3 regions of the Mesorhizobium sp. M0189 genome follow, and region 2 is predicted to be linked to each of the others. Evidence: predicted binding sites of a transcription regulator. Region 2 holds the regulator's gene; each other region holds the start of a gene.
The links. Region 2 encodes PhoB, which activates phosphate uptake and scavenging genes when phosphate is short. Its sites were predicted from a motif close to TGTCATNNANCTGTCAT; they were not measured.
Positions count from the first base shown of each region.

Region 1: the regulator PhoB is predicted to act here: its motif matches at 2,866-2,882, upstream of NKJ09_RS14315 (esterase-like activity of phytase family protein).
Region 3: the regulator PhoB is predicted to act here: its motif matches at 2,025-2,041, upstream of NKJ09_RS06600 (alkaline phosphatase D family protein).

Region 1 is NZ_JAMYSW010000006.1:204,600-215,010, reverse strand. It holds gene NKJ09_RS14325 (MATE family efflux transporter) at 1-173, opposite strand, end outside; gene NKJ09_RS14320 (L,D-transpeptidase) at 352-1,140, shown strand; gene NKJ09_RS14315 (esterase-like activity of phytase family protein) at 1,288-2,766, opposite strand; gene NKJ09_RS14310 (TIM barrel protein) at 3,013-4,002, shown strand; gene NKJ09_RS14305 (sugar ABC transporter substrate-binding protein) at 4,044-5,102, shown strand; gene NKJ09_RS14300 (sugar ABC transporter ATP-binding protein) at 5,160-6,686, shown strand; gene NKJ09_RS14295 (ABC transporter permease) at 6,703-7,680, shown strand; gene NKJ09_RS14290 (MurR/RpiR family transcriptional regulator) at 7,677-8,552, shown strand; gene NKJ09_RS14285 (ribokinase) at 8,583-9,479, shown strand; gene NKJ09_RS14280 (LacI family DNA-binding transcriptional regulator) at 9,511-10,411, opposite strand, start outside.
Region 2 is NZ_JAMYSW010000003.1:432,759-443,169, forward strand. It holds gene pstS (phosphate ABC transporter substrate-binding protein PstS) at 128-1,189, shown strand; gene pstC (phosphate ABC transporter permease subunit PstC) at 1,249-2,235, shown strand; gene pstA (phosphate ABC transporter permease PstA) at 2,239-3,090, shown strand; gene pstB (phosphate ABC transporter ATP-binding protein PstB) at 3,087-3,890, shown strand; gene phoU (phosphate signaling complex protein PhoU) at 3,923-4,630, shown strand; gene phoB (phosphate regulon transcriptional regulator PhoB) at 4,647-5,336, shown strand; gene NKJ09_RS07940 (ROK family protein) at 5,346-6,590, opposite strand; gene xylF (D-xylose ABC transporter substrate-binding protein) at 6,877-7,917, shown strand; gene NKJ09_RS07950 (sugar ABC transporter permease) at 8,060-9,391, shown strand; gene NKJ09_RS07955 (ATP-binding cassette domain-containing protein) at 9,406-10,206, shown strand; gene NKJ09_RS07960 (CHASE domain-containing protein) at 10,336-10,411, shown strand, end outside.
Region 3 is NZ_JAMYSW010000003.1:174,717-185,127, forward strand. It holds gene NKJ09_RS06590 (TetR/AcrR family transcriptional regulator) at 1-383, opposite strand, end outside; gene NKJ09_RS06595 (MFS transporter) at 466-1,749, shown strand; gene NKJ09_RS06600 (alkaline phosphatase D family protein) at 2,114-3,688, shown strand; gene NKJ09_RS06605 (hypothetical protein) at 3,735-4,016, opposite strand; gene typA (translational GTPase TypA) at 4,215-6,044, shown strand; gene NKJ09_RS06615 (DUF1062 domain-containing protein) at 6,102-6,728, opposite strand; gene NKJ09_RS06620 (LysE family translocator) at 7,122-7,736, shown strand; gene NKJ09_RS06625 (YciI family protein) at 7,746-8,069, opposite strand; gene NKJ09_RS06630 (peroxidase-related enzyme) at 8,193-8,756, opposite strand; gene NKJ09_RS06635 (NAD-glutamate dehydrogenase) at 8,926-10,411, shown strand, end outside.

The DNA.
Region 1 (10,411 bases), on a different contig from region 2:
GTCAGCGCCGCTTCGCCGAGGAAACGACCGACCCAGACGGCATTGATTGAGCCGTTGAGCGACTGCAGAACATTGGAGCCGAGCACCGGCAGGGCGAACAGCAGCAATGTACGCGGGATAGGTCCACTGGTGAGGTCGCTGGTCCGCCGGCGTGCGGGCATCTTGTCGTCCATGGCAGGCAACTCGGCGAAGGCTTATCTTGAGTCCGGTCCGCAATGATTGCCGATTTAACGAGACAGGTCGACGCAGCGTTGCGAATTCCGCCTGGCGTGCCAGCTTCCGGAATCGTATATTGATCCTGCACGCGTGGGGCCGCATCTTTCCTGGATCTCATGGGCAAGCCGGGGGTTCATGTCCGATATTCCGCTGTTTTTTGAGCGCCTGAACCGGCGTGCGTTTCTTGGTGCATCCGCTTTGGGCGCGGCCTCCGTGGCTCTTTCGGCGTGCACCACGACGGACGTAGCGGCGCCGCCAGTGACCGCGGCGCCAAGCGATCCGGCTTTCGGCGATGCCGCAAGTATGTATGCGGCGCGCGTCGACGAGGGCTATCAACTGCCGGCAATCCCGGTAGCCAAGGTCGATCCGAAATTCGTGCGCCAAATCGTGTCCGATCCGACCGGAGAAAAACCCGGCACGATCGTCGTCGATACCTCCGAGCACTTCCTCTATCTGGTGCGCGACGGCGGCAAGGCAATTCGCTATGGCGTCAGCCTCGGCAAGGCCGGTTTCGGATGGACCGGCAGCGCCGTGGTTCAGGCGAGGAAGAAGTGGCCGGTCTGGACGCCGCCGCCGGAGATGATCCAGCGCCGGCCGGAACTGGCGAAATACAAGGACGGCATGCCGCCCGGCCCGCACAGCCCGCTGGGCGCACGCGCGCTATATCTCTTCCGCGACGGCAAGGACACGATGTACCGGCTGCACGGCACGCCGGAGTGGGATTCCATCGGGAAGAACGCTTCCTCCGGCTGTGTGCGCTTCATGAATCAGGACATTATCGACCTCTACAGCCGCGTCGACGGCGTCGCGCCGGTCTTCGTGCGCCCGAACCTGTCGGCCGCCGGGAAGATCGCCGCCGTGTCGGACAGGACGGCCGAGCCGATCGATGCGGGCGTGCCAAAGGACGCGGAGATGTTGAGGTAAGTGCCTTCGACGGATCATCAGTCTTAGGTTTTGCAAACCCACTAGAACACAATCCTTGTGCCGGCGAGCCGCAACTGAAGGGCCCGACCGTTCGATCGTGCCAGGCAGGCGGACGCGTTCGGCGCATCCGCCTGCCTGGGGGTGTCGCTACTTCCCGGCGAGGCCTGGAAGCGTGACCTGATAGACCAGGAACATCGTGTCGACATCGGCGCCATCTTCGGCCTTGTAGGCCGCGCCGACCTGGAAGCCGTCCTGGGTGAGAAAGTCATTGTCGTTGGCGACGAACAGGAAATAGTCGTCGGGCCGTGTTGGATCGAGGACGCTCACCACCGACATCGCCTCCCACTTCTCCGAAAGGTTGTTGCGGTCATTGGGCGCGCCATTGTGCAGCCCGAAGCGGCCGAGCTCGGTCTTGTCGTTGATGTCGATGAACGGCGTCAGCTTGGCCGGCGTCACCGAGGGATCGAGCTCACCTTTGGGCGCAACCGGCTTGTCCTTGTCGAACTCGGTGCCGGCGATGTCGGTTGCCACCGACACATCGACGACGCTGATCTCGCGATAGAGCGAGGTGTCGCCCTTCACCCCCTGGCCGTTGCCGCTGTCGCGCGCCAGCATCAGGAAGGTCTTGTCCGACAGAGCCACGATTTCGCTCTGCGCGGCAATCTTGGTCTTGCCCTTGGCATCGGTGAACACCGGCAGCGGCACAACATATTCATGCGCAAGCTTGAGTTGGGCCGGATCCGAGGCATCGTAGACCAGCGCGCGCGTGTTCTGGCGCGTCGAAGCGGAATCGCCGCCATCCTGCCTGGGGGCCGATTGCAGCACCGCGATCAGGAACTTGCCGTCGGGCGTCAGTGCCATGCCTTCGAGGCCCTGGTTGTTCTGGCGGCCGGTTTCGGGATCCTTCGGATCTGGGTCTGCCGCGCCAGGTCCCGGATTGTTGGACGCGAAGTTCGGCGTTCCATGACGCATCGGGACAAGCGCCGCCGGTGGCTGCGTTGCCGACATCAGACGCCCATCGGCGGAGAAGTGGTAGATGTTCGGACCATATTCGTCCGAGATGAACATGGTGCCGTCGGGCAGCCGCACGATCGCCTCGTTATCGAGCGCGAGCTTGCCGTTGGCTTCGGGCAGGATCGGCATGTCGTCGGTCGCTGCGCGCACGCCGTTGAGCGGATCTAGGCCGGTTGCATCGATGCCCTTGTCGTCGGTCAAAAGCATGGTGTCGGCTAGCGTTGCCTTGAGGCCCGACTGTTCCTGGCCGGCGGCTGGCACTGCACCCGGCGCGATCGGGGCGAACTCGAGGGCGATCGTGTTGAGGCGCGGACGGTAATCGGTGGTGCCGACGACATTGTAGCCGCGGTCCGGCAGCAGCCATAGCGAGCCCTTGTAGCCATCGGCGCCATGCGTCCAGCCGGCAGCGTCAATCGCCATGCCCGAGCCGGAGCCAAATGTCTCGCCGAACCTGTCTTTCTGGCTGGCCGGGATGCGGCCGACGCCGACCAGGCCCTTGTTGACGAAGTTGGCGCCGCCGACGGTCGCGGCGTTTTCCGCCAAGGCCGGACTCAAGGCGGTGAACATCGCGAGCGCGACAGCGAGGGGCGCGGTTCGGTGCAGGTTTTTCATGGATATCCTCTTTGAGACAAAGCTGCCGGGATCTGAAAAGCGCCGCGTCGCATCGAGAATGCCGCGAAAGCCTTCGGAGAAGCGATCTAGGACGCGAACATGATACTTGCGTGACAGTGCTGCGCTTGCCTGGCCTCGTGTGGTCGCAACTGGCCTGTGCATGGCGAATCGTTGCTATCGAAAGAGCAATTAATAACTTTACAAATAACCATTCTTGTGTGAAGTTATGACAATGAAAGATCACCGATGACAGTCTGTCGTTTCGCCACCCGCCTCAATTCCTTTGCCTCGCGGCCACAGGCCGAGTGGCCTGATCTTGTTGGTAAACCGTCCATGCTGCAAATGGCGGCGCGTGCGGCGAAGGTTGCGGAATTGACCGATCTCGACCTCAACTTCCCCGATCATGTCGATGAAAAACCTGCGGAAATGGCGCGCAAACTCGGCGATCTCGGGCTTTCCATCAATGGCTTCGCCATGCGCTACTACTCTAATCCGGCCTTCAAGCTCGGCGCCTTCACCAATCCGGATCCTTCCGTTCGCCGCGAGGCCATCGACCTGACCAAGGCCGGCATCGACGCCGCGCGCGAGGCCGGCGCCAGCCTGATGACATTGTGGCTCGGGCAGGATGGCTTCGACTACGCCTTCCAGGCTGACTACGCAACACTCTGGCAACACGAAATCGATGGCATTCGTGAAGTAGCGGCGCATGATCCGGGCTGCCAGATTAGCCTTGAATACAAACCCAACGAGCCGCGCTCCTACAGCCTGATGCCCGATGCGGCGACGACATTGCTGGCGATCCGCGAGATCGGCCTGCCCAATCTCGGCGTGACGCTCGATTTCGCTCACGTGCTCTATGCCGACGAGCAGCCGGCTTTCGCTGCCGCCCTCATAGCACGGCACAGCAAGCTGCTCGGCGTGCACCTCAACGACGGCTACGCCAAGCGCGACGACGGCTTGATGGTCGGTGCCGTGCACACGCTGCAGACGATCGAGCTGCTCAGGCAGATCCGCCGCGACGGCTATGCCGGGGCCATCTACTTCGACACGTTCCCCGACATGACCGGGCTCGATCCCGTCCACGAATGCGAAGTCAACATCGCCACCGTCAAGCGCATGCTGCGCGTCGTCGAGCGGCTGGAAAAGGACAACCGCCTGTCAGCCGCCGTCGATCGTCAGGACGCGGTCGCGTCGCAGGCCATCATCCAGGAAGCCATGCTCGGGCCGGACAGCTGAGGCCGGCGCCATCACCGTTTTTCAACAAGGGAGGAAAGACCATGAAATGTCTGCTCGTCACCGCTACCGCTGCCCTGATGACGCTGTCCATCGGCTCGGTGTTTTCCGCGGATCTCGCGCCGCTCAATTCCGACACCGAGAAGGATCGCATCGACTGGTCGCAGCTCGAGGCCAAGTTCGGGGCTTTCCCCAAGCTGCCCGAGGGCACCAAAGCGGGTGCGGTCTCCAAGACGCTGACCAACGAATACTGGCGCTCGCTGGGTGAGGGCTACAAGTCGTTCGGCGACCGCATCGGCGTGCCCGTCGTCTACCAGGCGGCGCAGAGCGAGGGCGACCAACTCGGCCAGCTCACCATCGCCGAAGGCCTGGTCACGCAAGGCTACAACGTGCTGCTCGTCTCGCCGCAGACCGACTCCAATTTGCAGCCGATCATGGAACAGGCCAAGGCCGCCAACGTGCCGGTGGTCAACGTCAACGACGCGGTCATCCCGCAGGCCGAGTACTATGTCGGCAATGTCCAGCGCGACAATGGCGTGCGCGTCGCCAAATGGTTCATCAAAAACCGGCCGGATGGCGGCAAGGTTGCCATCGTCGAAGGCCAGGCCGGCGTCTACGCCGCCGTCCAGCGCACCGACGGCTTCAAGAGCACGATCACTGAAGCCGGCAAGTTCGAGGTCGTCGCCAGCGTGCCGGGCAACTGGGATCGCCAGACCTCCTACGACGCGGCCACCAATATCCTGCAGCAGCACCCCGACCTGATCGGCTTCTATGCCAACAATGACGGCATGGCGCTGGGCATCGTCGAAGCAGTCAAGGCGGCCGGTCTGCAGGACAAGGTGGCTGTCTTCGGCACCGACGGGATTTCCGACGCTTATGCCTCGATCCGAGCCGGCGAGCTGACCGGTACCGTCGACAGCTTTCCGGTGCTGACCGGCGAGGTGGCGCTGGAATCGGCGCTGCGGCTGGTGGCCGGGCAGAAGCTGCCGCGTGTCGTTGCCACGCCGCAGGCGCTGATCACCAAGGACAATGCCGACCGTTACTCGGGCGGCGGCGACGCCGTGCGCAAAGCGCTGCTCGAGGACGCGGCAGCGGGCCAATAGAGCAGGGGCGGCGGGTGCCGGCCTTGGGTCGGCACCCTTGCCTGGAGAACTGAAGCAATGTCAGCGCGGCTGCAATTCGAGGGCATTTCCAAGGTGTTTCCGGCCGTGCGGGCGCTGAGCGATGTGTCCTTTTCGGTCGGCGCCGGCGAAATCCATGGTCTGCTTGGCGAGAACGGCGCCGGCAAGTCGACCCTGCTGCGCATCCTGTCGGGCGTCTACCGGCCGACGGCGGGAAGCGTGCTCATCGACGGCAGGCCGGTGACGCTGAACAACCCGGTCCAGGCGCGCGCCGCGGGCGTCGCGATGATCCATCAGGAATTACAGCAGGTGCCACGTCTCAGCGTTGCCCAGAACATGTTCCTGGGCCATCCGCTGACGCGCGGCGGCGTCTTCGTCGACCGGCGCGAGCAGGAACGCCGCGCTGCGGAAGCCCTCGCCGCCATCGATCCGACCATCGACCCGGCAGCCCCGCTCGGCAGCCTGAAGGTGGCGCAGCGGCAGATCGTCGAGATCGCCCGGGCGCTGCTCGACTGCGCCAGGATCGTGGCGATGGACGAGCCGACGTCGAGCCTCACGCCGAGCGAGTTCGAACGGCTGGCGGAAGTCATTGCCGGTCTGGCGCGCGACGGTGTCGCCGTCGTTTACGTCTCGCACAAGCTGGACGAGATGTTCGGCATCTGCCAGCGCGCCACCATCATGCGCGACGGCGCCGTGGTGGAAACCGTTGATCTCGCGCAGGTGTCGGAAAAGGCCGTCGTTTCGATGATGGTTGGCCGCGAGCTTGCGCAGGAACAACACCGCCCGCATGCTTCCGGCGAGATCAGGCTGAGCGTGCGTGGCCTCGCCTCGGCGACCAAGGTCCGTGACGTTTCGTTCGACCTGCATCGCGGCGAGGTGCTGGGCATTGCCGGCCTGGTCGGCTCGGGCCGCACCGAGCTGCTGCGATTGCTGGCCGGCGCCGACCGGGCGTCATCAGGCACAATGGAGATCGACGGCAAGGCGACAAAACTTTCCAGTCCGCGCGACGGCATCGCCGCCGGCATCGGCCTGGTGCCGGAGGAGCGCAAGCGCGAAGGCATCGTGCCGTTGCGGTCGATCTCCAGCAACATCGCGCTGGCGTCGATGGGCGTGTTCGCGCCGCGCGGCGTCATCGACCACCGCCGGCTGAAGCGCGTGGCAGCCGAGAAGATGAAACGCGTCAATCTCAGACCGTTCCTGCTCGACCGGCCGATCCGCCTATTCAGCGGCGGCAACCAGCAGAAGGCGATCATCGGCCGCTGGCTGGCGGCGGGAACGCGGATCCTTCTGTTCGACGAGCCGACGCGCGGCATCGATGTCGGCGCCAAGGCGGAGATCTATCACTTGATCGAGGAGCTCGCCGCCGAAGGCCATTCGGCAATCGTCGTTTCGTCCGAGTTGCCCGAGGTGATCCGGCTCGCCGACCGGGTGCTGGTCATGCGCGACGGCACGGTCGCCGCCGAACTGGGCCGCGCAAGTCTCAGCGAACAGGCGATCGCCGCGCACGCCATACCCCAAACGGAGATTGAGGCCGGCAAGGCGCAAGGCCGTCGGGCCGGTGCATAACGGACAGGACCATCGGATGACCGATATAGCCGAACACACAGCAGCGCGCCCAAGCGCAGATTTCCTGCACCGGTTTTCGGTGCGCGACGCTGGCACGCTGATCGGCCTGGTGGTGATCCTCGCTGTCTTCGGGGCGCTGGTCCCCGGCTTCTTTGCCGAGCGTAACCTGATCAACATCCTGCAGCAGTCGAGCATCAATGCCTGCCTGGCGTTGGGCATGACGCTGGTCATCATCTCGGGCGGCATCGATCTGTCCGTCGGGCCGACGGCAGCTCTTTCGGCCGTCATCTCGGCCTCGATGCTGGTTGCCGGCGTGCCGTTTCCGCTGGCCATCGCCGCCGGCTTCGCCATCGGCCTCGCCTGCGGCCTGCTCAATGGCGTGCTGGTCGCCTATGTCGGGCTGCAGCCCTTCATCGTCACGCTGGGAACCCTCAGCACCTACCGGGCGCTGGCGCTGATCTATACCGGCGGCAATCCGGTGCTCGGCCTGCCTGCCGGCTTCCGTGCCATCTTCAATGGCTCGCTGTTCGGATTGCCGTTGGCGGTCATTATCGTGGCCGTGGTCGCGCTGATTGCCTGGATCATCCTCAAGAAGACGCCGTTCGGCGAATATCTGCTCGCCGTCGGCGGCAATGAGGAAGCGGCCTATATAGCCGGCGTGCCGATCGCCCGCACCAAGATCGCCGCGTATATGATCTCGGGCCTGCTGGCGGCGCTTGCCGCACAGATCCTGATCGGCCGGTTGGGTGCGGCCGAACCCATTCTCGGCAATCTCTGGGAGCTCGACGCCATAGCAGCGGCGGCGATCGGCGGTGCCTCGCTGATGGGCGGCAAGGGCAGCGTCGTCGGCACAATCCTGGGTGCCGTCATCCTTGGCAGCATGCGCAATGGCCTGACGCTGATGAACGTGCAGTCCTTCTATCAGCTCCTGGCAACTGGCCTTATAATCCTCGCCGCGATGCTTATCGATCGCGTGACGAGGGGACGTGGATGACATTGACCGGGCTGGATCTGAAAGCAGTAGGGCCGCGCATCCGCATGATGATGCCGCATCTGACGCCGCTCGAGGCGAAGGTGGTGGAAACCGTCTTCGGCAGGCGCGGCTTCGACGAGACTATCCCGCTCAAGCAGATCGCAGAGGAGGCCGGCGTCTCAGAGGCGATGGTGGTCAAGATCGCGAAGAAGCTGGGTTTTTCCGGCTATCGTGACTTTCGCACGGCGGTCTATGAATACAGCCGCCTGCCGACCGCCGAGATGCATCAGGAGCTGTCGGTGGACGACAGTTCGGCGGAAATCGTGCAGAAGGTGTTCCGCACCTCCATCCAGGCGCTGGAGGAGACGCTCGCCATCCTCGACATGGACGATTTCGACCGCGCCGCCGATCTGCTTTACCGCGCCAGGAACCGCGATTTCTACGGCGTCGGCGGTTCGGCGCAGATCGCACGCGACGTCTCGCACAAATTCCTTCGGATCGGCATCCGCACCTCTGTCTACGACGATTCGCACATGATGCTGATGTCGGCCTCGTTGCTCGGCGCCGACGACATCGCCGTCGGCTTTTCGCATTCCGGCAACACCAGCGCCGTCATCGACGCTATACAGCTTGCGCGCAAAAGCGGCGCACGCACGCTGGCCATCACCAACTACGATAACTCGCCATTGGCAGCCGTCGCCGACATCGTGCTCTGCTCGACCGCGCAAGGCTCGCCGTTGATGGGTGAGAACGCCGCGGCGCGCATTGCCCAGCTCAACATCCTCGACGCGCTGTTCGTCGCGGTGGCGCAACGCGACTACCAGGCGGCGGAGCGCAATCTCGGCCGCACCATGTCCGCGGTGACGTCGAAACGGAAAGACAAGAACTCATGAAAGGCAGCGGCTCGTGAAAGTCAGGGGCACATGACGGCTTCCCCGCCGCTGGTCACCGTATTCGGCAGCCTGCATTACGACATCATGGTCGAAGCCCCCGATCGCCCACGCAAGGGCGAAACGGTGACCGGTCATGCCTGGCATCCAAAATGCGGTGGCAAGGGCGGCAACCAGGCGGTATCGGCAGCGCGGGCCGGCGTGCGTGCGGCAATGATCGGAGCTGTCGGCGATGACGATTTCGGCCGCACGCTTCTCGACAATCTCGATCGCTGGGGCGTTGACCGGCGCTCCGTGCGGGAGGCTTCCGGCGCCGGCTCGGGCATGAGCGTAGCGATTTTCGACGACAGCGGCGACTATGGCGCGGTGATCGTCTCGGGCAGCAACCTCACTCTCAGCGAAAAGGACATTGCGGAGGCGGCCGAGCTGATCGCGCAAACGGCGGTGCTGCTGCTGCAAAACGAGGTGCCGGAAGCCGCCAATATCGCCGCGGCGCGGGCGGTGAAGGCGCAAGGCGGCCGCGTCCTCCTCAACGCCGCACCCGCCCGCAAACTCTCGGCCGAGCTGATCGCGCTCACCGACATCGTGATCGTCAACGCCATCGAGGCGGAGTTCCTGGCCGGCGTTCCTGTCGTCGACACGCTCGAGGGTGCTGCGAAGGCGGCTGGTATGCTCGTCGGTTCCTATCCGGCTGCCATCGTCACCGCCGGCGGCGAGGGGGTCGCCTATCGCGACCGCGACGGCCAGGCGTTCGCCTTGCCGGCGATGCCGGTGAAGGTCATCAGCACTCACGGTGCCGGCGACGAATTCGTCGGCGCCTTCGCGGCGGGGCTTGCACGTGGAGAGCCTGTCAAGCCGGCACTTGCCGCGGCCAATGCCGCAGCGGCCTTGCTGGTCGCAACGCCGGAGCGCGAGCGTAGCGGGCCTTGATCAAGCTGAGCCTGCTCAGTGACCGCCATCGTCAATCGCTGTCGCGCGCGATCAGCTCCAGCGGCCAGACTTCACGGATGATGCGGGCGCCTTCGGTACCGGCGAAGGCCGGGATCGATGCCAGCAGCATTTCGGCCAGCCGCTCGCCCATCGGCTCAAGCGCCGGGCGGAAGCCGGTCAGCGCCGGCGAAAAATAGCGGCAGAGCGGCGTGTCGACGATGACGATCACCGCGATGTCGTGGCCGGGCCTGATGCCCGCCTCGGCCAGAGCCTTGCAGCCGCCAAGCGCCATCGCGTCGTTGTTGAAGATGATGGCGGTCGGCGGGTCCTTGGAGCGCATGACCTTCGGCGTCACAGCGTAGCCGCCAGCCTCGTTGATGAAACCGTCGGCGATCAGCTCGGGGTCGAACTCAATGCCGTGCCGCCGCAACGCCTTGCGATAGCCGGCGAGGAACAGATAGCCGAAATTGAGGTCGAGCGACGGGCGGATGGCGGCGATGCGCCGGTGGCCGCGCGCGACGAGACGATCGACGGCGTCAGCTCCGGCTTTTTCGAAGTCGAGGTCGAGCGAGGGGTAGGCATCGCCGCCGGAACGGCTGCGGCCGAGCGTCGCGAACGGGAAACCGGCCTGGGTCAAATAGTCGATGCGCTCGTCTTCGCGCCGCGTCCAGGCCAGCACCACGGCATCGGCCCGGCGGGTCTCGACGACACGGCGCAGGCGCTCCTGCTGATAGTCGCCCGGCGCGCCCATCACCACGATCAGGTCGAGCCCGCTTTCGGCGAGCTTGGCCTGCAGCCCGGTCAGGAATGGAATGAAGAACGGCTCGCCATACTCCTGGTCGCCCGGATGCGGCTGCAGCATGAAGGCGATCGAATGGGTGGCGCCGCGCCGCAGGCTGCGGCCGGACTGGTTCGGTGAATAGTTCAGTTTC
Region 2 (10,411 bases):
CCGGCTGGACGACGTTACCGGAGCGACATGAAACTGTCATGCGACTGTAATAATCGGGGGCTATTGGCCTCAGCGGGCGCCGGAGGAATGGCGCCGAGAGACCATATTCCGAACAGGAGCAGGCCACATGAGACATTTCATCCGCTCGGCGGCCGTTGCGATTGCAATGGCTGCGGCGACGACTACCCTCACCCTGTCCGCCGCGCTCGCCGCGGACATCTCCGGCGCCGGCGCCACCTTCCCCTACCCGATCTATGCGAAGTGGGCCGACACTTACAAGAAAGACACCGGCATTGGGCTTAACTATCAGTCGATCGGTTCCGGCGGCGGCATCAAGCAGATCAAAGCCAAGACCGTTACCTTCGGCGCTTCTGATGCGCCGCTGAAAGGCGAAGAGCTTGAATCGTCCGGATTGGCTCAGTTCCCGATGGTGATGGGCGGCATCGTTCCCGTCGTCAACCTCGAAGGCATCAAGCCGGGCGAGTTGGTTCTCGACGGCCCGACGCTGGCCGACATCTTCCTCGGCAAGATCACGAGCTGGGATGACGAGGCGATCAAGAAGCTCAATCCCGACGTCAAGCTGCCTTCGCAGGCGATCGCGGTCGTTCACCGTTCCGATGGGTCGGGCACGACGTTCAACTTCACATACTACCTCGGCGACGTCAGCGCGGACTGGAAAGAAAAGGTCGGCGTCGACAAGGCCGTGGAATGGCCCGTGGGCATCGGCGCCAAGGGCAATGAGGGCGTTGCCAACAACGTCTCCCAGACCGGCGGCGCGATCGGCTATGTCGAATACGCCTATGCCAAGCAGAACAAGCTCACCCACACCGATATGATCAACAAGGACGGCAAGAAGGTCGAACCCACCGCGGCGGCATTCTCGGCGGCAGCGGCCAATGCCGACTGGAGCTCGCAGCCGGGCTATGGCGTCATCCTCGCCAACGAGCCGGGCGCCGAGTCCTGGCCAATGACGGCGGCGACGTGGATCCTCCTGTACAAGAAGCCGGACGACGCGGCGACCACCGGCGAAGCGCTCAAATTCTTCGCCTGGGCATACGACAAGGGCGACGAGATGGCCGGCGAGCTGGACTACGTTCCGATGCCCGACAAGGTGGTCGAGAGCGTCAAGGCCATGTGGGCCAAGGAAGTCGTCGGCAGCGACGGCAAGCCGCTCTACTCGGCTATGTAATCTCCTCCAGGGAGGGCGTCGACGGCGCCCTCCCTGTTGCCTTCAATCGCGAGGACCCAATGACCATCGCTTCCGATGCCATGCTATCATCTGCAGCCCGGGCCAGGGAAGCTACGGTGCGGCGCTTCGCGCTCACAGACGCCATATTCCGCGGACTCACCCGCGCTTCCGCAATTCTTGTGCTGGTCATCCTCGGTGGTGTCGCAATCTCGCTGTTTGCCGGCTCATGGCAGGCCCTGTCGTCCTTCGGGTTCTCTTTCCTGACGACTGAAAGCTGGAATCCGGTAACGGAAAAATTTGGCGCGCTGGCGCCGATCTACGGCACGCTGGTCACGGCGGCCATCGCCATCCTGATCGCGGTTCCGATCGGCATCGGCATTGCCGTGTTTCTCACCGAACTCTGCCCGCGCCCGCTCAGGCGCCCGATCGGCATAGCGGTCGAGCTGTTGGCCGGCATTCCCTCGATCATCTACGGCATCTGGGGCCTGTTCGTGTTCGCGCCGTTCCTGCAGACGACGATACAGCCCTTCATCATCAACATCTTCCACGGCGTGCCGGGACTATCCAGCCTTTTCGCCGGCCCTCCTTACGGCATCGGCCTTCTGACCTCGGCGCTGATCCTCGCCATCATGGTGCTGCCCTTCATCACCTCGATCACCAAGGACGTCTTCGATACGGTGCCGGCGGTGCTGAAGGAATCGGCCTACGGCATCGGTTGCACGACCTGGGAAGTGACCCGGCGCGTGGTCATTCCCTATACCCGCATCGGTATCATGGGCGGCGTCATGCTTGGCCTCGGCCGCGCGCTCGGCGAAACCATGGCGGTGACCTTCGTCATCGGCAACGCCCACCGCATCAGCGCCTCCCTGTTCGCGCCGGGCACGACCATCTCGGCGACCATCGCCAATGAATTCACCGAGGCCGACGGCGATCTCTACACCTCTTCCCTGGTTTCGCTCGGCCTGATCCTGTTCGTCATCACTTTCCTGATCCTTGCCGCCGCCCGCTATATGCTGATGCGGATCGACGCCCGTACGGGAGCCTGACCGATGTCGACATCCTCATCGCTCCACAGCCGCCGCAAAGCCAGGAATTCGGTGATGATGGCGCTTTGCGTCGTCGCCGCCGGCATCGGGCTTGCCTGGCTGGCGCTCATTCTCGGTGCACTGGTCTATAAGGGCACAGCCGGGCTTTCGTTCGCGGTCTTCACCGAGATGACGCCACCGCCAGGCGAGGCCGGCGGCCTGCTCAATGCAATCGCGGGCAGCCTGCTGATGACGATCATCGCCGTTGTCGTCGGCACGCCGATCGGCGTGCTGGCGGGAACCTACATGGCCGAATATGGGCGTTTCTCGCGCATCACCACCGTCGTGCGCTTCATCAACGACATCCTGTTGTCGGCGCCCTCGATCATCATCGGCTTGTTCGTCTATGAGTTGATGGTGCGGCCAATGGGGCATTTCTCGGCCATAGCCGGCGCCGTTGCGCTTGCCATCCTGGTCATTCCGGTGGTCGTGCGCACCACTGAAGACATGCTCAACCTGGTGCCGAACGCGTTGCGTGAAGCCGGTGCCGCGATCGGCGCGCCGCGTTGGGTGGTGATCCGTTCGGTCGCCTACCGCGCCGCATTGTCCGGCATCGTCACCGGCATATTGCTGGCGATAGCACGCATTTCCGGCGAGACGGCGCCGCTGCTCTTCACCGCGCTCAACAACCAGTTCTGGAGCAGCAATATCAACGCGCCGATGGCCAGCCTGCCGGTGACCATCTTCCAGTTCGCTCTCAGCCCTTACGAGGAATGGCAGCAACTGGCGTGGACCGGCGCACTCATAATCACCCTGACGGTTCTGGGCTTGAGCATCCTCGCCCGCAGCCTTACCGGACGCAGAGAGGACAGATGACACAGATGTTGTCCGCGGACATGACGATGACCGAAACGGTCGCCGAGAAGACGAAGATCGAGGTCAAGAACCTCAACTTCTACTACGGCCAGAGCAAGGCGTTGAAGGACATCACCTTGTCGCTGCCCGAGCGCAGCGTCACTGCCTTCATCGGCCCTTCGGGCTGCGGGAAATCGACGCTGCTGCGTGTGTTCAACCGCATCTACGAACTCTACCCGAAGCAGACAGCCGAGGGCCAGGTGCTGCTCGACGGCAAGAACATTCTCGACCGCTCGCAGGATCTCAATCTCCTGAGGACCAAGATCGGCATGGTGTTCCAGAAGCCGACGCCGTTCCCTATGTCGATCTACGAGAACATCGCCTTCGGGGTCAGGCTCTATGAGAATCTCGGCAAGTCCGAAATGGACGGCCGCGTCGAACAAGCGTTGAAGCGGGCCGCGCTGTGGGGCGAGGTCAAGGACAAGCTCAACGCCAGCGGCTTGAGCCTGTCAGGCGGCCAGCAGCAGCGGCTTTGCATTGCCCGCACCGTGGCGGTGAAGCCGGAAGTCATTCTGCTCGACGAGCCGGCTTCGGCACTCGACCCGCTGTCGACCGCCAAGATCGAGGAGCTGATAGACGAGTTGCAAGCCGATTACACGATCGTCATCGTCACCCACAACATGCAGCAGGCGGCGCGCGTGTCGCGCCAGACCGCCTTCATGTATCTGGGTGAACTGGTCGAGTTCGACCGGACCGAGAAGATCTTTACGTCGCCCCGCGAGAAGCGCACGCAGGATTACATCACCGGCCGCTTCGGCTGAGCCGTTCCGATCATGCATATAAGGACAGGACCATGGGCGAACACACAGTCGCTTCTTTCGACGAGGATCTCGAGCAGATCAGCAAGCTGATCCGCGACATGGCCGACCTCGCCGGTTCGATGGTCGGCGGGGCGACCAAGGCCCTGTTGAATTCTGACAACGTGCTGGCGCAACGCGTCGTTTCCGACGATGCCATCATGGATGCGCGTCAACGCGAACTGGACGACCGCGCCATCACCCTGATCGCCAAGCGCCAGCCGATGGCCCACGATCTGCGCCATGTCGTCGGGGCGATCCGCATGGCCGGCGATCTCGAACGCATCGGCGACCTTGCCAAGAATATCGCCAAGCGTGTGAGTGCGGTCGGCCTTAGCGTCACACCGCGCGACCTATCGCATTCCATCGATGCGATGGCGCAGCTGGTGCTCATCCAGGTGCAGGGCGTCATCGAGGAGTATGCTGCAGGCGATGCGGCCGCGTTGGCCAAGCTACGCGCCGCCGACGAGCGCATCGACGTCAAATATACGTCGGTGTTCCGCGAACTGTTGACCTACATGATGGAAGACCCGCGCAACATCACCGCTTGCACGCATCTGCTGTTCTGCGCCAAGAATCTGGAGCGGATCGGCGACCATGTCACCAACATCGCCGAAAATGCGTATTATGTGCTGACCGGCGAGCAATTGCCGGTCAATCGTCCGAAGCAAGACGAAACGACAATGTCCGCACCGGCGACATGATGGGGGTGCCCAGCCGATGATCGCACCACGCATAATGGTGGTGGAGGACGAGGAGCCGTTGGGTGTGCTGCTCCGCTACAATCTCGAATCCGAAGGCTACCAGGTCGAGGTGGTGACACGCGGCGACGAAGCCGAGATCCGTTTGCAGGAGAATGTGCCCGATCTTCTGGTGCTCGACTGGATGATACCAGCGGTTTCCGGCATCGAGCTCTGCCGCCGGTTGCGGGTGCGCCCCGAAACCGAACGGCTGCCGATCATCATGCTGACCGCGCGCGGCGAGGAGAGCGACCGGGTACGCGGTCTTTCGACCGGCGCCGACGACTATCTGGTCAAACCGTTTTCGACACCGGAATTCATGGCCAGGGTCAAGGCGCTGCTGCGCCGCGCCAAGCCGGAAGTGCTGTCCAGCGTGCTGAAGGTCGGCGACATCGTGCTCGATCGCGAATCGCACAGGGTGTATCGCAAGAAGACCGAGATCCGGCTCGGGCCGACCGAATTCCGGCTGCTCGAATTCATGATGCGGCATCCGGGCCGCGTCTTCTCGCGCAGCCAGTTACTCGATAATGTCTGGGGCGAGACGATCTATATCGACGAACGCACCGTCGACGTGCATGTCGGGCGGCTGCGCAAAGCCGTCAACAACGGCCGCATGCCTGATGTCATCCGCACCATCCGCGGTGCCGGCTACGCGATCAGGGAAGATTGACCCGCCCAGTCAGGCTACGTTCTTTCTGACGCCGGGCCTCATTTGCGCGCCCGGCGCGAAAATCTGCTGGTCGACGAAGCTTAACGCCCGCATTGCACAGCCTTCGCGGATCAGCGGCAATTCGTTCGGCTCGGTATCGAAGGAGATCGAGCCCGAATGCTGGCCGCCGGCGGTCTGGGCGATGGCCTTCCGCAAGGCCGGCTCGATCAGATCAAAGGCGGCGGCACTGGCGCCGACCATTGCGACCGGTGCCGGATCGATCAGCGCGAACAGCGAGCCGAGACCGAAACCCAGCGCTTCGCCGGCCTTGCGGTAGGCTTCGCGTTCCGGCCCGTCCTTCTCGCGCGCCCGAACCGCCAGCGCGCGCATGTCGGCGTCGCTGACGTCGGCGACCGGTTGGCTGTCTTCGCTCATCTGCGTGGCGTTGCGCCAGATGGCGTAATTGCCGGCATAGGCCTCGATGCAGCCGCGCCGCCCGCAACGGCAGAGCGCGCCGCCCGGACGATGGATCATGTGGCCAAACTCGCCGCCCGAGGAATGCGTGCCGGTGAACAGCTCGCCCTTCAACACCAGCCCCATGCCGATGCCGTGCGAAAGCAGGATGGCGATGAAGTCGTCGCGATAGCGATCCGGATCGCGCCAGCGCAAAGCCACCGCCATCATATTGCAGTCGTTCTCCACCGTGGCCGGGATGCCGAATTCATCTTCCAGCATGTCGGCAAAGGCGATGTCCGTCTGGGGCGTGATCGGCGACCACAGCATGGCGCGTGCAGGGGAGTCGGTAATTCCCTGAATCGCCAGGGCGATGCGGGCGACACTGCGGACGTCAAGATCTGGATCGTCCAGCCGGCGCCGGACGATGGCCATGCATTCGCGGATCAGTTCGTCGCGCGGCATGGTCAGCGTGTCCAGCCGGCGCTGTTCCTCGGCGACCACCTGCCCCGCATAGTCGATGATGGCGGCCGACAGGAAATTCAGCGACAACACCACGGTCAGCACCGCCGCCGCTTCCGGATTGAGGGCGAGGCCGACCTGCGGACGACCGCGTTTCAACGAAACGGGTTCGCTTGCCTTGCTCTCGGCGAGGATGCCTTCCCGTATCAGGTCGGAGGAGATCGCCGATATGGTCGAATGGCTGAGGCCGGTGGTTGCGGCGATCTCCGTACGCGATGGCTGGCCGGCCCGGCGCACGGCCGAGATCACCATCGCCCGGTTGCGCCGGCGCAAATCGTCATGGCGGATTCCGACCGACATCGTTTTGCTTTCCTCCCGGTTTGCCGCGGCCGCTCATGAACCGGAAGCCGTCGGTAATGCCGACAAATAGTGTCGGATGAGGCAAATAGTGTCAGATGCAGGTGGCGCTGTCATCGTTTATTCCGAAGCTCGAAAAAAGTCGCAGCAACATCAAAATCCATCAGAATCGATGTTGACAGCAGCGGGAGATCGGGCCAGTATTTTTTCGAGGCTCGAAAAAATTAGCGCCTCTAAGCTGGCCTTTGGGGCCAATTGGTCACGCCGTACGCGGCGCAGGGAGGATATGATGAAGAAATTCACGACCGCCATTCTGGCGGGTGTCGCCATGACGCTGGCGCTTGCGTCGGTGGCGCAGGCTAAAGACAAGGTCATCGGCGTTTCCTGGTCGAACTTCCAGGAAGAGCGCTGGAAGACCGACGAAGCCGCAATGAAGGCGGCCATCGAGGCTGCCGGCGACAAGTATATCTCCGCCGACGCACAGTCCAATCCGGGCAAGCAGCTCACCGACGTCGAGAGCCTGATCTCGCAGGGCGCCAACGCACTGATCATCCTGGCGCAGGACGCCTCGGCGATAGGGCCGGCCGTGCAAAAGGCGCTGGACGAAGGTATTCCGGTTGTCGGCTACGACCGGCTGATCGAGAACAAGGACGTCTTTTACCTGACCTTCGACAACAAGGAAGTCGGCCGCATGCAGGCCCGCGACGTGTTCAAGGTGAAGCCGGAAGGCAACTATGTCTTCATCAAGGGCTCGGGCGCCGATCCGAATGCCGATTTCCTTTTTGCCGGTTCGATGGAAGTGCTGAAGGACGCCATCGACAGCGGCAAGATCAAGAATGTCGGCGAGGCCTATACCGACGGCTGGCTGCCGGCCAACGCCCAGAAGAACATGGAACAGTTCCTGACCGCGAACGACAACAAGGTCGATGCGGTGGTCGCCGCTAACGACGGCACTGCCGGCGGCGTCGTCGCCGCACTGACGGCGCAAGGGTTGGCTGGATCGGTTCCGGTCTCGGGCCAGGACGGCGACCACGCCGCGCTGAACCGCATCGCGCTCGGCACACAGACGGTCTCGGTGTGGAAGGACGCGCGCGAGCTCGGCAAGAACGCCGCCGAGATCGCCTCGCAATTGGCCGACGGCAAGCAGATGACCGACATTGCCGGCGTGAAGGATTTCACCACGCCCGGCGGCAACACCGTAAAGTCCCTGTTCCTGACCCCGGTCGCCATCACCAAGGACAACCTCAACGTCGTCATCGACGCCGGCTGGATCAAGAAAGAAGAGGTCTGCGCGGGCGTGGCGGCGGGCGCTGTTCCGGTCTGCAACTGATCCGAGTTTCCGAGAAGTCCGAACGCCGCGGCCGCTTGCCGCGGCGTTTTTTCAAGAAAGAATTGTTTTTCCGCTTCCGGCGGATAACTTCTAGGCTGCTTCCGGCATCCGCGGCAGACGGCAACCCGGCGGGAGAAACATCATGACCGACACGACTTCCAACACGCCGGTCGACAGCTCGACGGCAGACCGGGCGCGGGAATCGGAGGCCGGCGTCGTTGCCCGATTTCTCAAGGCAACCGAACTCGACACGCGCATGCTCGGCATGGTCGGCGCGCTGCTGGTCATCTGGGTCGGGATCCACATACTGTCGGGCGGGCTCTTCCTGACGCCGCGCAATCTCTGGAACCTTTCGGTGCAGACCTCGTCGGTGGCGATCATGGCGACCGGCATGGTGCTGGTCATCGTGATGCGTAACATCGATCTTTCCGTCGGCTCCGTGGAAGGCGTGATCGGCATGGTGATGGGCGTGGCGCAGGCCGAATTCCTCGTCCGCATCATGGGATTTCAGCTTGGCAGCCCCTGGCTGTGGGTCATCGCACTGGCCGCCGGCCTGGTGCTCGGCCTGGCTATCGGAGCGTTTCAGGGTTTCATCATCGCCTATCTCCAGGTTCCTGCCTTTATCGTGACGCTCGGCGGATTGCTGGTCTGGCGCGGCATGGCATGGCTGATCACCAGCGGGCGCACCGTTGCGCCGCTGGACAGGACCTTCCAGCTGATGGGCGGCGGACCACGGGGCTCGATCGGCGCCACCTGGAGCTGGATCGTCGGTGTCCTCGCCTGCGCGGCCGTTGCCTTCATGCTCTTCAACGGCCGCTCGCAGCGCAAGCGCTTCAACTTTCCGCTGCGCCCTGTCTGGGCGGAAAGCTTGCTCGGCGTGATAGCCTGCGCCGCCATCCTCGGCGCCGTGTGGATCGCCAATTCCTATCCTTGGCCGGTCGGCATCGTACGCCAATATGCCCAGCAGAACGGCATCACCGTTCCCGAGGGCGGGTTGTTCATCGCCCACGGCATCGCCATACCTGTGCTGATGGCCGTGGCCGCGGGCATCGTCATGACCTTCATCACCAGACGCACCCGTTTCGGCCGCTATGTCTTTGCCATAGGCGGCAATCCGGAAGCGGCCGAACTCGCCGGCATCAACACACGCTGGGTCACCATGAAGGTGTTCATGATCATGGGCGTGCTGGCCGCGATCAGTGCGGCGATCGCATCGGCGCGCCTCAACGCGTCGACTAATGCGCTGGGGACCCTGGACGAGCTGCTGGTCATCGCGGCGGCCGTGATCGGCGGCACGTCGCTCGCCGGCGGCTCCGGCACGGTGCTCGGCGCCATGCTCGGCGCGCTTTTGATGCAGTCGCTGCAATCCGGCATGGTGCTGCTCGGCATCGATTCGCCGCTGCAGAGCATCGTTGTCGGCGCCGTGCTGGTGGTCGCGGTGTGGCTCGATACCGTCTATCGCAAACGGGTCTAGTGAGGAGAACGAGCATGGCAGACAGGACCGCTCCCACGGGCACGCCGCTGATCGACATGCGCAACATCTCGATCGCCTTCGGCGGCATTCGCGCCGTCGACGATGCCTCGGTCGATCTTTTTCCGGGCGAGGTGATGGCTTTGCTCGGCCATAACGGTGCCGGCAAATCGACGTTGATAAAAATCCTGTCCGGCGCCTACAAGCGCGATGCGGGCCAGATTTTCGTCAACGGCGAGGAGGCTTCGATCTCCAATCCCCGCGACGCCAAGAAGTACGGTATCGAGACGATCTACCAGACGCTGGCGCTGGCCGATAATGTCGACGCGGCTGCCAACCTGTTTCTCGGCCGTGAGCTGATGACCGGCTGGGGTACGCTCGACGACGTCGCCATGGAGGCTGAGGCGCGCAAGGTGATGGGCAGGCTCAATCCGCGCTTCCAACGCTTCAAGGAGCCGGTGGTAAAGCTTTCGGGCGGCCAGCGGCAGTCGGTTGCGATCGCCCGCGCCATCCTGTTCAACGCCCGCATCCTGATCATGGACGAGCCGACAGCGGCACTCGGGCCGCAGGAGACGGCACAGGTCGGCGAACTGGTCAGGCAGCTCAAGGCCGACGGCATCGGCATCTTCCTGATCAGCCATGACATCCATGACGTGTTCGAGCTTGCCGACCGCGTCTGCGTCATGAAGAACGGTCGGGTTGTCGGCACGGCGCGCACGACCGATGTCACCCAGGACGAGGTGCTCGGCATGATCATCCTCGGCAAGTGCCCGCCCGGCGCCATCCCAGGGCCGGGCGCCCTGAAGATCGCGGCCTGAACGAGAATTAGCCGGCTAATCACAAGTCGCCAAAATGTGCCAGCAGTCACCATGCTTTGGCCTCCCCATTGTGTTGGCGTCGGGAGTTGCCCATAAAGATGCCGAACCGTCCACGGGACGTATCGGCAATTGAAGAAACTCTTTCCGACCGTAGCTTTCATCGCCGTCGCGCTGATCAGCCTGACGATGGCGGGTTTTGCCTATT
Region 3 (10,411 bases), 260 kb from region 2:
TGGCCGTGTTCGGGATATTCGACCGCGGCATTGGTCATGCCGCAGCCGCGATAGTCGGGCCTTTGCGTGCGCTTGCCGACACGCGTCAGGAAGGCGACGATCTGCGCGCGCGGATCGCCGGGATGGGCATTCACCGCCTCGTCGAAGCGCTCCCAGAATTCGAGGTCATAGTGCCGAAGATAGGATGCGGCCAACTCATCCTTGGACGGAAAGCTGCGGTAGAGGCTTGGCTTGGTGACGCCGGCACGCCGTACGATCTCGTCGACGCCGATCGCCCTGATGCCTTGCCGGTAGAACAGGTCGCGCGCCACCTGGAGAATCCGTTCGGCGGCGCGAGGCAGCGGTGCGCCATTCTCCTTGATCGTTGGTTCAATGCTTTTCATGTCTGGTTTGCCGATTGCCTGGTTGACAATGTTACCGGTCGGTACGTATGTTCCGCACACCTGAAACGTACCGGTCAGTAACATGATAGCTCAATCCCGCCCGTTTGGCCAGCGCTACGCTTTCGTCGTGGTCGCCGTCATCTTCCTCTGCCTGCTGATCGCCGCGGGCCTGCGTTCGGCACCGGCAGTCATGATGCTGCCGCTGGAGAATAGTTTCGGCTGGCGGCGCGACGTCGTCTCGCTGGCCGCGGCCACCGGCATCTTCCTCTATGGCCTGACCGGGCCGTTTGCCGCGGCGCTGATGGAGCGGATCGGGCTGCGCCGCACCTTGCTTGCCGCGCTCCTGTTGATGTCGGGATCGACTGCGCTCAGCCTACTAATGACCAAGCCGTGGCATCTGCTCCTCACCTGGGGCGTGTTTTCCGGCATCAGCTCGGGCGCCGTCGCCACCGTGCTCGGCGCGACCATCGTCAACCGCTGGTTCAAGACCAATCGCGGCCTGGTGATGGGACTGATGTCGGCGTCCAGCGCCACCGGGCTGCTGGTCTTCCTGCCGCTGCTCGCCTCGCTCGCCCAGTCGGGTGGCTGGAAGCCGGTCGCCATTGCCATTGCCGTGGCCACCGCCGCCTTGGTGCCGCTGGTTTACATGCTGGTGCCGGAGCGTCCGGCCGCGATTGGCATGGTGCGTTACGGTGCCGAGGCCGACGACGTGCCGCCGTCGCCGCCGGCCGCGCAAGGCAATTTCCTCGCGCATACGCTGAGCACGTTGCGCCGCGCCGCCGGTACGCGTGTGTTCTGGTACCTGTTCGCCACCTTCTTCGTTTGCGGCTTCACCACCAACGGGTTGGTCGGCACGCACCTGATCGCCTTTTGCGGCGATATGGGCATCGGCGAAGTGCAGGCCGCAGGCCTGCTCTCGATGATGGGCATCTTCGATCTTATTGGCACGACGCTGTCGGGCTGGCTCACCGACCGTTTCGACCCGCGCAAGCTGCTCGGCATCTATTACGGCATTCGCGGCCTGTCGCTGATCTATCTGCCCTATTCCGGCTTCTCGGCGACCAGCCTGATCATCTTCGCAGTATTTTACGGACTGGACTGGATCGCCACGGTGCCGCCGACGTTGCGGCTTTCCAACGAGGCGTTCGGCGACCGCAGCGGGCCGATCGTCTTCGGCTGGATCGTCGCCGGCCATCAAGTCGGCGCAGCGACAGCGGCCTTTTTCGGTGGCACTATGCGTGAGTTGCAGGGCAATTACGAGCTTGCCTTCCTGATCGCCGGCATGACGGCAATAGCCGCCGCCTGCATCTCGCTGCTGATCAACACCAGCCGCCCGGCGTTCGATCCTGAACCGCAGGCGGCATAGCTTCTCGTTGCAGGAGATGCCGTCGGCCAAATTGCCGATCTCCCCCCTCGTGGGGGAGATGCCCGGCAGGGCAGAGGGGGCGCGAAGGTTCGCCAGCCTCCGACTTTACGCAATGTTCTGCCCAAACTCCGCTGCTCCGTCTGATTTCTTTCTGATTTGTACATCGGCGGGACAGCGCCCCCCTCTGGCCTGCCGGCCATCTCCCCCGCAAGGGACCCGCAAGGGGGGAGATCAACAGCTTCGCCGCCGAGCGGTCCAGCCTTCCCGCTTGTTGATGTCAGAAAACCTTCATCGTTTCGAAATGTGCCTGAAACATTGAAGCTGGAGCTTGGCGGCGACGTTCAACGCCATCCAGGAGACAGCCATGAACAAGATTTCAATGACGCGGCGCGCTTTCGTCACGTCGGCCAGCGCCGTTGGCCTGGTCGGCGCCTCGGGTCTCGCCCTTCCCTATTACTCGCGCGCCAATCAGCGCCCGGCCTTCACCCATGGCATTCAGTCCGGCGATGTCGACGCGACCAGCGGCATGGTCTGGACGCGCACGGACCGGCCGTCGCGCGTCATGTTCGAAGTGTCGTCGACGGAAAATTTCGCCAATGCCGTCCGCCTGGCGCCGCTCGATACGTCGCCGGCCAGCGACTATACGGTGAAGCGGCTGCTTACCGATCTCGCCTCCGACCAGGACATTTTCTACCGCATGGTCGCGGCCGATCTTGCCGACATCAACGCCGTTTCGGAGCCGATCGTCGGCCGCTTCCGCACGGCACCTGCCTCGAAGCGCGACATTCGTTTCGCCTGGTCGGGCGACACCGCCGGCCAAGGCTGGGGCATCGACGAGACCGGCATGAAGACCTACGCCACGATCGCCAAGCACACGCCCGACTTCTTCCTGCATTCGGGCGATACGGTCTATGCCGATGGTGCGATGAAGGACGAGGTCGACCTGCCCAATGGCGACAAGTGGAAAAACACAGTGCTGATCGACGAAAAGCGCAAGGTTGCCGAGACGCTGGACGAATACCGGGCGCAGTGGAAATACAACATGATGGACAAGAACGTTCTTGCGCTCAGTGCCATCTGCCCGACTTTCTATCAGTGGGACGACCATGAGGTGCTTAACAACTGGTCGGACTCGAAGGACCTGACCGCCGACGACCGCTACACCGAAAAATCGATCCATGTGCTGGCGGCACGTGCTGCGCGCGCCTTCCACGAGATGACGACGATCCGCTACGAACTGTCGGAGCCGGGCCGCGTCTACCGCAAGATCGCTTATGGGCCGCTGCTCGATGTGTTCTTCCTCGACATGCGTTCCTACCGCGGCCCCAACGGCCCGGATATGCAGGAGACGATGACGCCGCAATCGCGCATCCTAGGCGAACAGCAGATTAAGTGGTTGAAGCGTGAGCTGGCAAATTCCAACGCGACGTGGAAAATCATCGCCGCCGATATGCCGCTCGGCCTCGTGGTCTGGAATGACGGTACCAAGAAGGTCGGGGCCGAGGCAGTCAGCAATGGCGACAATGGCCCGGCCAAGGGGCGCGAGCTGGAAATTGCCCACCTTCTTCGCTATATAAAGAACGCGGGCATCAGCAATACCGTTTGGCTCACCGCAGACGTGCATTACACGGCCGCGCATTACTACAATCCGGACAAGGCGCAGTTCCAGGACTTCAATCCGTTCTGGGAATTCGTTTCGGGTCCGATCCATTCAGGCACATTCGGACCGAATGGTTTCGACATGACCTTCGGCCCGGAGCTGAAGTTCATCAAGGCACCGACTGCCGAGCAGGGTCAGAACCTGCCGCCGTCGGCCGGCCTGCAGTTCTTCGGACTTGTCGATATCGATGGCGCTACAGAGCAGCTGACGGTGCGGCTGATGGATCGCGACGACAGCGAACTCTACAAGGTCACGCTCGATCCGGTCCGGTCGGCGTGAGCGACTGCACCATTATCCTCGGGCCAGCCCGAGGGTAGGACGTGTATCAATCGGGATAGCAGACGACGGGAATGTTGGGCCAGACGGCGCTGTCGCATCCGGCATTTTGCTGCCTTTGCTTGAAGGCGGCGCTGACTGGCCCGGTCACCACCGGGTCGACGCCATCGGGAGCATCGGCAAAAAGCTGCTCCGCCGACCGCTTGTCGGACGGCAGGGCAGTCCGCGTCTCCTTGAACGACGCGGCCGACTGCGCCGCGCCTGCCGCGAGGAGGACGGCGAGTGCGCTACATGCCAAAATCGGCCGGAGTCTGCTGCCTGCGTCGATCATGAAATTCGAACTGCCCGGACCATGAAAGGTTCCGCCTTGGTTAATAATTCCACTTCACACCAAGACATTTAAGATTTGGTGACTTTATTTGGTGACTCGCCTCCTCTTTCGCAATTGCGAAAAACCCTGTATGAGCCGCCCAACCGAAAGAGGCAGCGCCTTTTGGCCTGCTGCCTGCAACGCTCCCGAGACCAAAACATGAAAATCCGCAATATCGCGATCATCGCGCACGTCGACCATGGAAAAACCACCCTCGTCGATCAGCTCCTGAAACAGTCCGGCTCGTTCCGCGACAACCAGCGCGTCGCCGAGCGCGCCATGGATTCGAACGATCTCGAAAAGGAACGCGGCATCACCATCCTGGCCAAGGCGACCTCGGTCGACTGGAAGGGCACCCGCATCAACATCGTCGACACGCCCGGCCACGCCGACTTCGGCGGTGAGGTCGAGCGCATCCTGTCGATGGTGGATTCGGCCATCGTGCTGGTCGACGCCGCCGAGGGGCCGATGCCGCAGACCAAATTCGTCGTCGGCAAGGCGCTCAAGGTCGGACTGAAGCCGATCGTCGTCATCAACAAGATCGACCGGCCGGATGCCCGCCACGTCGAGGTGGTCAACGAGGTGTTCGACCTGTTTGCCGCGCTTGACGCGACCGACGAGCAGCTCGACTTCCCGATCCTTTACGGTTCGGGCCGTGACGGCTGGGTCTCCGAAAACCCCGAAGGTCCGAAGGACCAGGCTCTGGCGCCGCTGTTCGACCTCGTCATCAAGCACGTGCCGGCGCCGACCGTTCATCCTGGCCCGTTCCGCATGATCGGCACCATTCTGGAAGCCAATCCGTTCCTCGGCCGCATCATCACCGGCCGTATCGAATCCGGCACGCTGAAATCCAACCAGGCGGTCAAGGTGCTGCACCATGATGGCACCCAGGTCGAAACCGGCCGCATCTCGAAGATCCTTGCTTTTCGCGGGCTCGAGCGCCAGCCCATCGACGAAGCGCAGGCAGGCGACATCGTCGCCATCGCCGGCTTGTCGAAAGGCACCGTCGCCGACACGTTCTGCGACCTGTCGGTGACCGAGCCGCTGCACGCGCAGCCTATCGATCCGCCGACGGTGACGATGTCGTTCCTGGTCAACGATTCACCGCTGGCGGGCACCGAAGGCGACAAGGTGACCAGCCGCGTCATCCGGGACCGCCTGCTGCGCGAGGCCGAAGGCAATGTCGCGCTGAAGATCGAGGAATCGCCGGACAAGGATTCGTTCTTCGTCTCCGGACGCGGCGAATTGCAGCTGGCCGTGCTGATCGAGACGATGCGCCGCGAAGGTTTTGAGATCGCCGTGTCGCGGCCGCGCGTCGTCATGCAGAAGGGCGAGAACGGCGAATTGCTGGAGCCGGTCGAGGAAGTCGTCATCGACGTTGACGAGGAGCATGCCGGCGTCGTCGTGCAAAAAATGTCGGAGCGCAAGGCCGAGATGGTCGAGCTGCGCCCTTCGGGCGGCAATCGCCAGCGCATCGTCTTCCACGCGCCGACGCGCGGCCTGATCGGCTACCAGTCGGAACTGCTGACCGACACGCGCGGCACCGCCGTGATGAACCGGCTGTTCCATGCCTACGAGCCTTACAAGGGTGAGCTGCCCGGCCGCACCAACGGCGTGCTGATCTCCAACGAACAGGGTGAATCGGTGGCTTATGCCATGTGGAACCTGGAAGACCGCGGCCCGATGGTCATCGACCCCGGCGTCAAGGTCTATCAGGGCATGATCATCGGTATCCATTCCAGGGACAACGACCTCGAAGTCAATGTGCTCAAGGGCAAGAAGCTGACCAATATCCGCGCCGCCGGCAAGGACGAGGCGGTAAAACTGACGCCGCCGATCCGCATGACGCTGGAACGCGCGCTGGCCTGGATCCAGGACGACGAGCTGGTCGAGGTGACGCCGAAGACCATCCGCCTGCGCAAGCTCTATCTCGACCCGAACGAGCGCAAGCGTTTCGAGAAGTCGGCGAAAGTGGTCGGCGCGGCGTAAGCCACTTTTCTCAGCCACTATGAGGGAGGGAGCACGTGCGTGCTTCCTCCCTTTATCTTACCCGCCGGCAGCCGCGATAATGCCGTCCCGGTCTGGATCGCTAGACAGGTCGATGCGGATCGCCGTTCCCGCCCGGGCCGGCCTGCGCAAGGCTTTGGCCCCATCCGGACCAACCACCAGCAATCGCTTCTCTTCCCAAACCTGAAGCCGCGATCGCGAGACACCGAGTTCGTTGGCGAGCAACCGGTCGAGCCGCAGCGCTGTCGGCATTTCGAGCTCGAGCTGGAGTTCGAGGGCGGCGGTGTTTTCCGGCCTGTCCCCGAGCACCTGCTTATGAACGGCGGCTTCAGGAAACTCCTCGACGCGCCCGATCCTGCTTCGCAGTGCGGCAGTATCGAAAGCATGGCGCCGCGCCAGGACCGGATCGTTGCGTTCGAGCGCCTGCAATATTGCCGGTTCGATATCGCGGCGACTGCATCGCTCCAGAATGCCGAAATTCCAGGAATTGTCGCAATCGATGCAGCGGTAGATCAACCAGGCATCAATGCGTTTGCCATTGGCATTGACCCGGAATTTGCCGCTGCAGCGATAGGCTTTCAGACCGCCGCAGCGATTGCAGTTGAGGTGAGGTCGCGGTGCGGTCTTGGGCGCGATCGTCCAGCGGATACGCAGTATCGAAGGCATGCCGAAAAGCCCTTCCCGTCGGGAAGTTCGTCAGATCGGCGATGTCGAGATGCCCCTGCGGGCACGGCGTGGCGAGAGACTGCGGCAGTTGGAAATCAGGTGTCGCGGGTTATGCGCGACAGCGGTTCAGCAGTGCCAAACCGGTCTCGAACCGCCACCCTGAAGAACAGATGATGTGAAAACAGGCACCGCGACTGCGACGCCCTGCTCTGTGTCGGGGGAGTTGGCGAGACCGGCGGTTACGTAGGCAAAGTGAAGCTCGGAAAGGATTTCGAGACGACACTTCTAGCCGCGAGGTGCCTGGCCGACAAGCCTTCTTTCGGTGGACGCTACCGTCGCCGGAACAGTTGGGTTATGTTGAAGCGTCCAAAAATTTCTAACGAGATCCGCGTCATGCATTTCACGTCGCTTCTGATTTTTGCCGGCGCCCTGCTTGTTGCCGCCGGCTCGCCGGGCCCGTCGATTGCCGCACTTGTGGCGCGGGTCATCGCAAAAGGGTTTCGCGACGTGTTTCCGTTCCTGCTTGCCATGTGGATCGGCGAAGCGATCTGGCTATCACTGGCGGTGTTTGGCCTCGCCGTGGTGGCGCAGACGTTCCACTTCGCCTTTGTCGTCGTGAAATGGGTTGGCGTCGTCTATCTCGCCTGGCTTGCCTGGAAGATGTGGACCGCACCGGTCGAGGCAAAAGAAGGTTCGCTGCCGCGCGAAGATTCGCCCGTCAGACTGTTCTTTGCCGGCATGGCGGTAACGCTCGGCAACCCCAAGATCATGATGTTCTACCTGGCGCTGCTGCCGACCATCATCGATCTCGGTTCAGTCAGCGTGATCGGCTGGGTCGAGCTGACGGCGACCATGGCCGTGGTGCTGGTCGCCATCGATTTGACCTGGGTGCTCGCCGCATCGCAGGCGCGCAAGCTCTTGAGGAGCAAACGGGCGATGAAGATCGCCAACCGCGTCAGCGCCGGCACCATGGCCGGCGCTGCGGCGGCGATCGCGGCGCGGTCTTGAGCCGCCGCGTCAACCCATTTCGATTATCGGTGCGATCTCGACGCTGAAACCCGGGTCCGTCAGGATAGGACAATCCTTGGCTTTGCGGACGGCATCGTCGATGTCTTTCGCTTCGATGATGGTGTAACCGGCGGTCGGATTGCTGCCGCCATTGTTCTCGACCTTGCCGCCGGGCAGCAGGGTCTTCGACATGCCGACTGGATTGCCACCGTCGACCACGGCTGAGCCAAGCTTGCCGTACCAGCCGTTCCAGGCATCCATCGCTGCCTTCCGTTCGGCCTCCTCGGTCGGCATCTTGCCCGAGCCGTGATAGACGTAGAGAAATTTCGCCATGTTCTCCTCCTTTGATCGGCGGCATCGAACCGGCATGCGGTCATGCCGCATGCCGATCATCGGACCAAACCGGCAAACAAGCAACGAGAATGCGATGTAGCTAATATATACGACCGCGGTGCCCTATCGCGCCATCGCGTGATATTCATCGTTCGGCCGCATATCGATCGCCGATGCCAGCCGGTTCGACATGTTGAAGAACGCGGCAGTCGAGGCGATATCCCAGATGTCGCGGTCGGAAAAGCCCACTTGCCGCAGCGCCGCCCGGTCGGCTGCGACGATCTTTGCCGGCTGCTCGGTCAGCTTCACCGCGAATTCGAGCATGGCGCGCTGCCTGTCTGACAGCTCGGCGGCGCGAAAATTCATCACCATCATCTCGCCGAAGGCCGGGTCGCCGGAAAGCTGGCGCACCGCCGCGCCATGTGCAACCAGGCAATAATAGCAATGGTTGACCGATGAGACGACCACCGCGATCATCTCTCGCTCCAGCTTCGACAGGCCGGATTCACCCAGCATCAAATCATTGTACATGTCGGTGAAAGCGCGCAGCTTCTTCTCGTCGAAGGCGTAGGCGAGCAGCACATTGGGAACGAGGCCGAGCTTCTCCCGGCATTTGGCGAAATAGGCGTTGGTCGCTTCGCTCAGCTCCGCCGGTGCGAGGTCAAGCGCGGTGATTTTGTCTGTCATAGGGGATTTCTCCTCGTTTTCCGCCAGGCTGCCGGTGAATTCCGACATTTCGTCGCAAGCCGTCAAACCTTTGTCGCCAAATACCCGTCATCTGCTACGATAGTTGTAAAAACATGACGGGAGGGAATTAGCTCATGGCCGGCCTGAAATCCGCAAGCCAGTTGAAAAGATGAGTCCGGCCAAGGGCAGCGAAAAGCCCGGCAGGCTTGCCGACTACTTGCTGGCCCGAGCTCCGGCCGAAGATGTCGCCGCCTACGACGTCATCGATCTCGAACGCGCTGCCGAACTCGCCGGCCGCGCTGTCGCCCGGCACAAGAAGGACGACTGCGTCGTTGCCATAGACGTCGATTCCGGTGTCGTCCGCCAAGGCCGGCCGATGACGGTGATCACCGTCGTCAACGACAACATGCCGTTCCTGTTCGATTCCGTCCTCGGTGAGATTACAGAGAGCGCCGGCGAGCCGCTGCTGGTTACCCACCCGGTCATCGTGGTCAGGCACGGCAAGAACGGCGTCGAGGAAATCCTCGGCGATGGCGGTTATGCCAAGGGCGAGCACAGCCATGACCGGCTGAGCGTCATCCATGTCCATATCGGCCGCCTTTCGGCCGAGCAGGCCGAAGGCCTTTCCGCACGCCTGACGAAGCTGCTCGGTCAGGTGCGCGCCGCCGTCATCGACTGGAAGCCGATGCTTGCCCGCCTCGACCAGGCGATCTCGGAATTCCGCTACTCGCCGGTGCCGCTCGACAAGGCCCATGTCACCGAGGCGATCGCCTTCCTCGAATGGCTGCGCGACGACAATTTCACCTTTCTAGGCATGCGTGAATTCAAATACACCGGCGGCGAGAAGAGCGGCATGCTCGAGCGTGCCGAAAAGCCCGGCCTCGGCATCCTTTCCGATCCCGACGTGCTGGTGCTCAGGCGTGGCACCGAAGCGGTGAGCACGACGCCGGAAATCCGCGCCTTCCTGCATGGGCCGGAACCGCTGATCGTCACCAAGGCCAACGCCAAGTCATCGGTGCACCGCCGCATCTACCTCGACTACATCGGCGTCAAGACCTACACCGGCAAAGGCGTGCTTTCGGGCGAGCTGCGCATCGTCGGACTGTTCACCTCGACTGCTTATACGCGCTCGGTGATGAAAATCCCCTATCTGCGCTCGAAGGCCGAAACCGTCATTGCCAAATCCGGCTTCAATCCCGGCGACCACTCCGGCAAGGCATTGATCAACGTGCTGGAGAGCTATCCGCGCGACGAGTTGTTCCAGGTTCCGGTGCCGATCCTGCGCAAGCATGCCGAAGCCATACTGGGCTTGATCGAGCGGCCGCGCGTCAGGGCATTGGTGCGTGTCGACCAGTTCGACCGCTTCGTCTCCGTGCTCGTCTTCGTGCCGCGCGACCGCTACGACAGCGTCGTGCGCGAGAAGATCGGCACCTATCTGAAGACCGTCTTCGAAGGCCGGCTGTCGGCCTATTATCCGGCCTTCCCGGAAGGCGGGCTGGCGCGCGTCCATTTCATCATCGGCCGCTCCGGCGGCAAGACGCCGAAGGTCGAGCAGGCGACGATCGAGGCGGCGATTCGCGACATCGTACGGACCTGGGACGATGCACTGCGCGAGACCGCGACCGAGACCGGCGCCGAAGCGAGACTCACGGCCA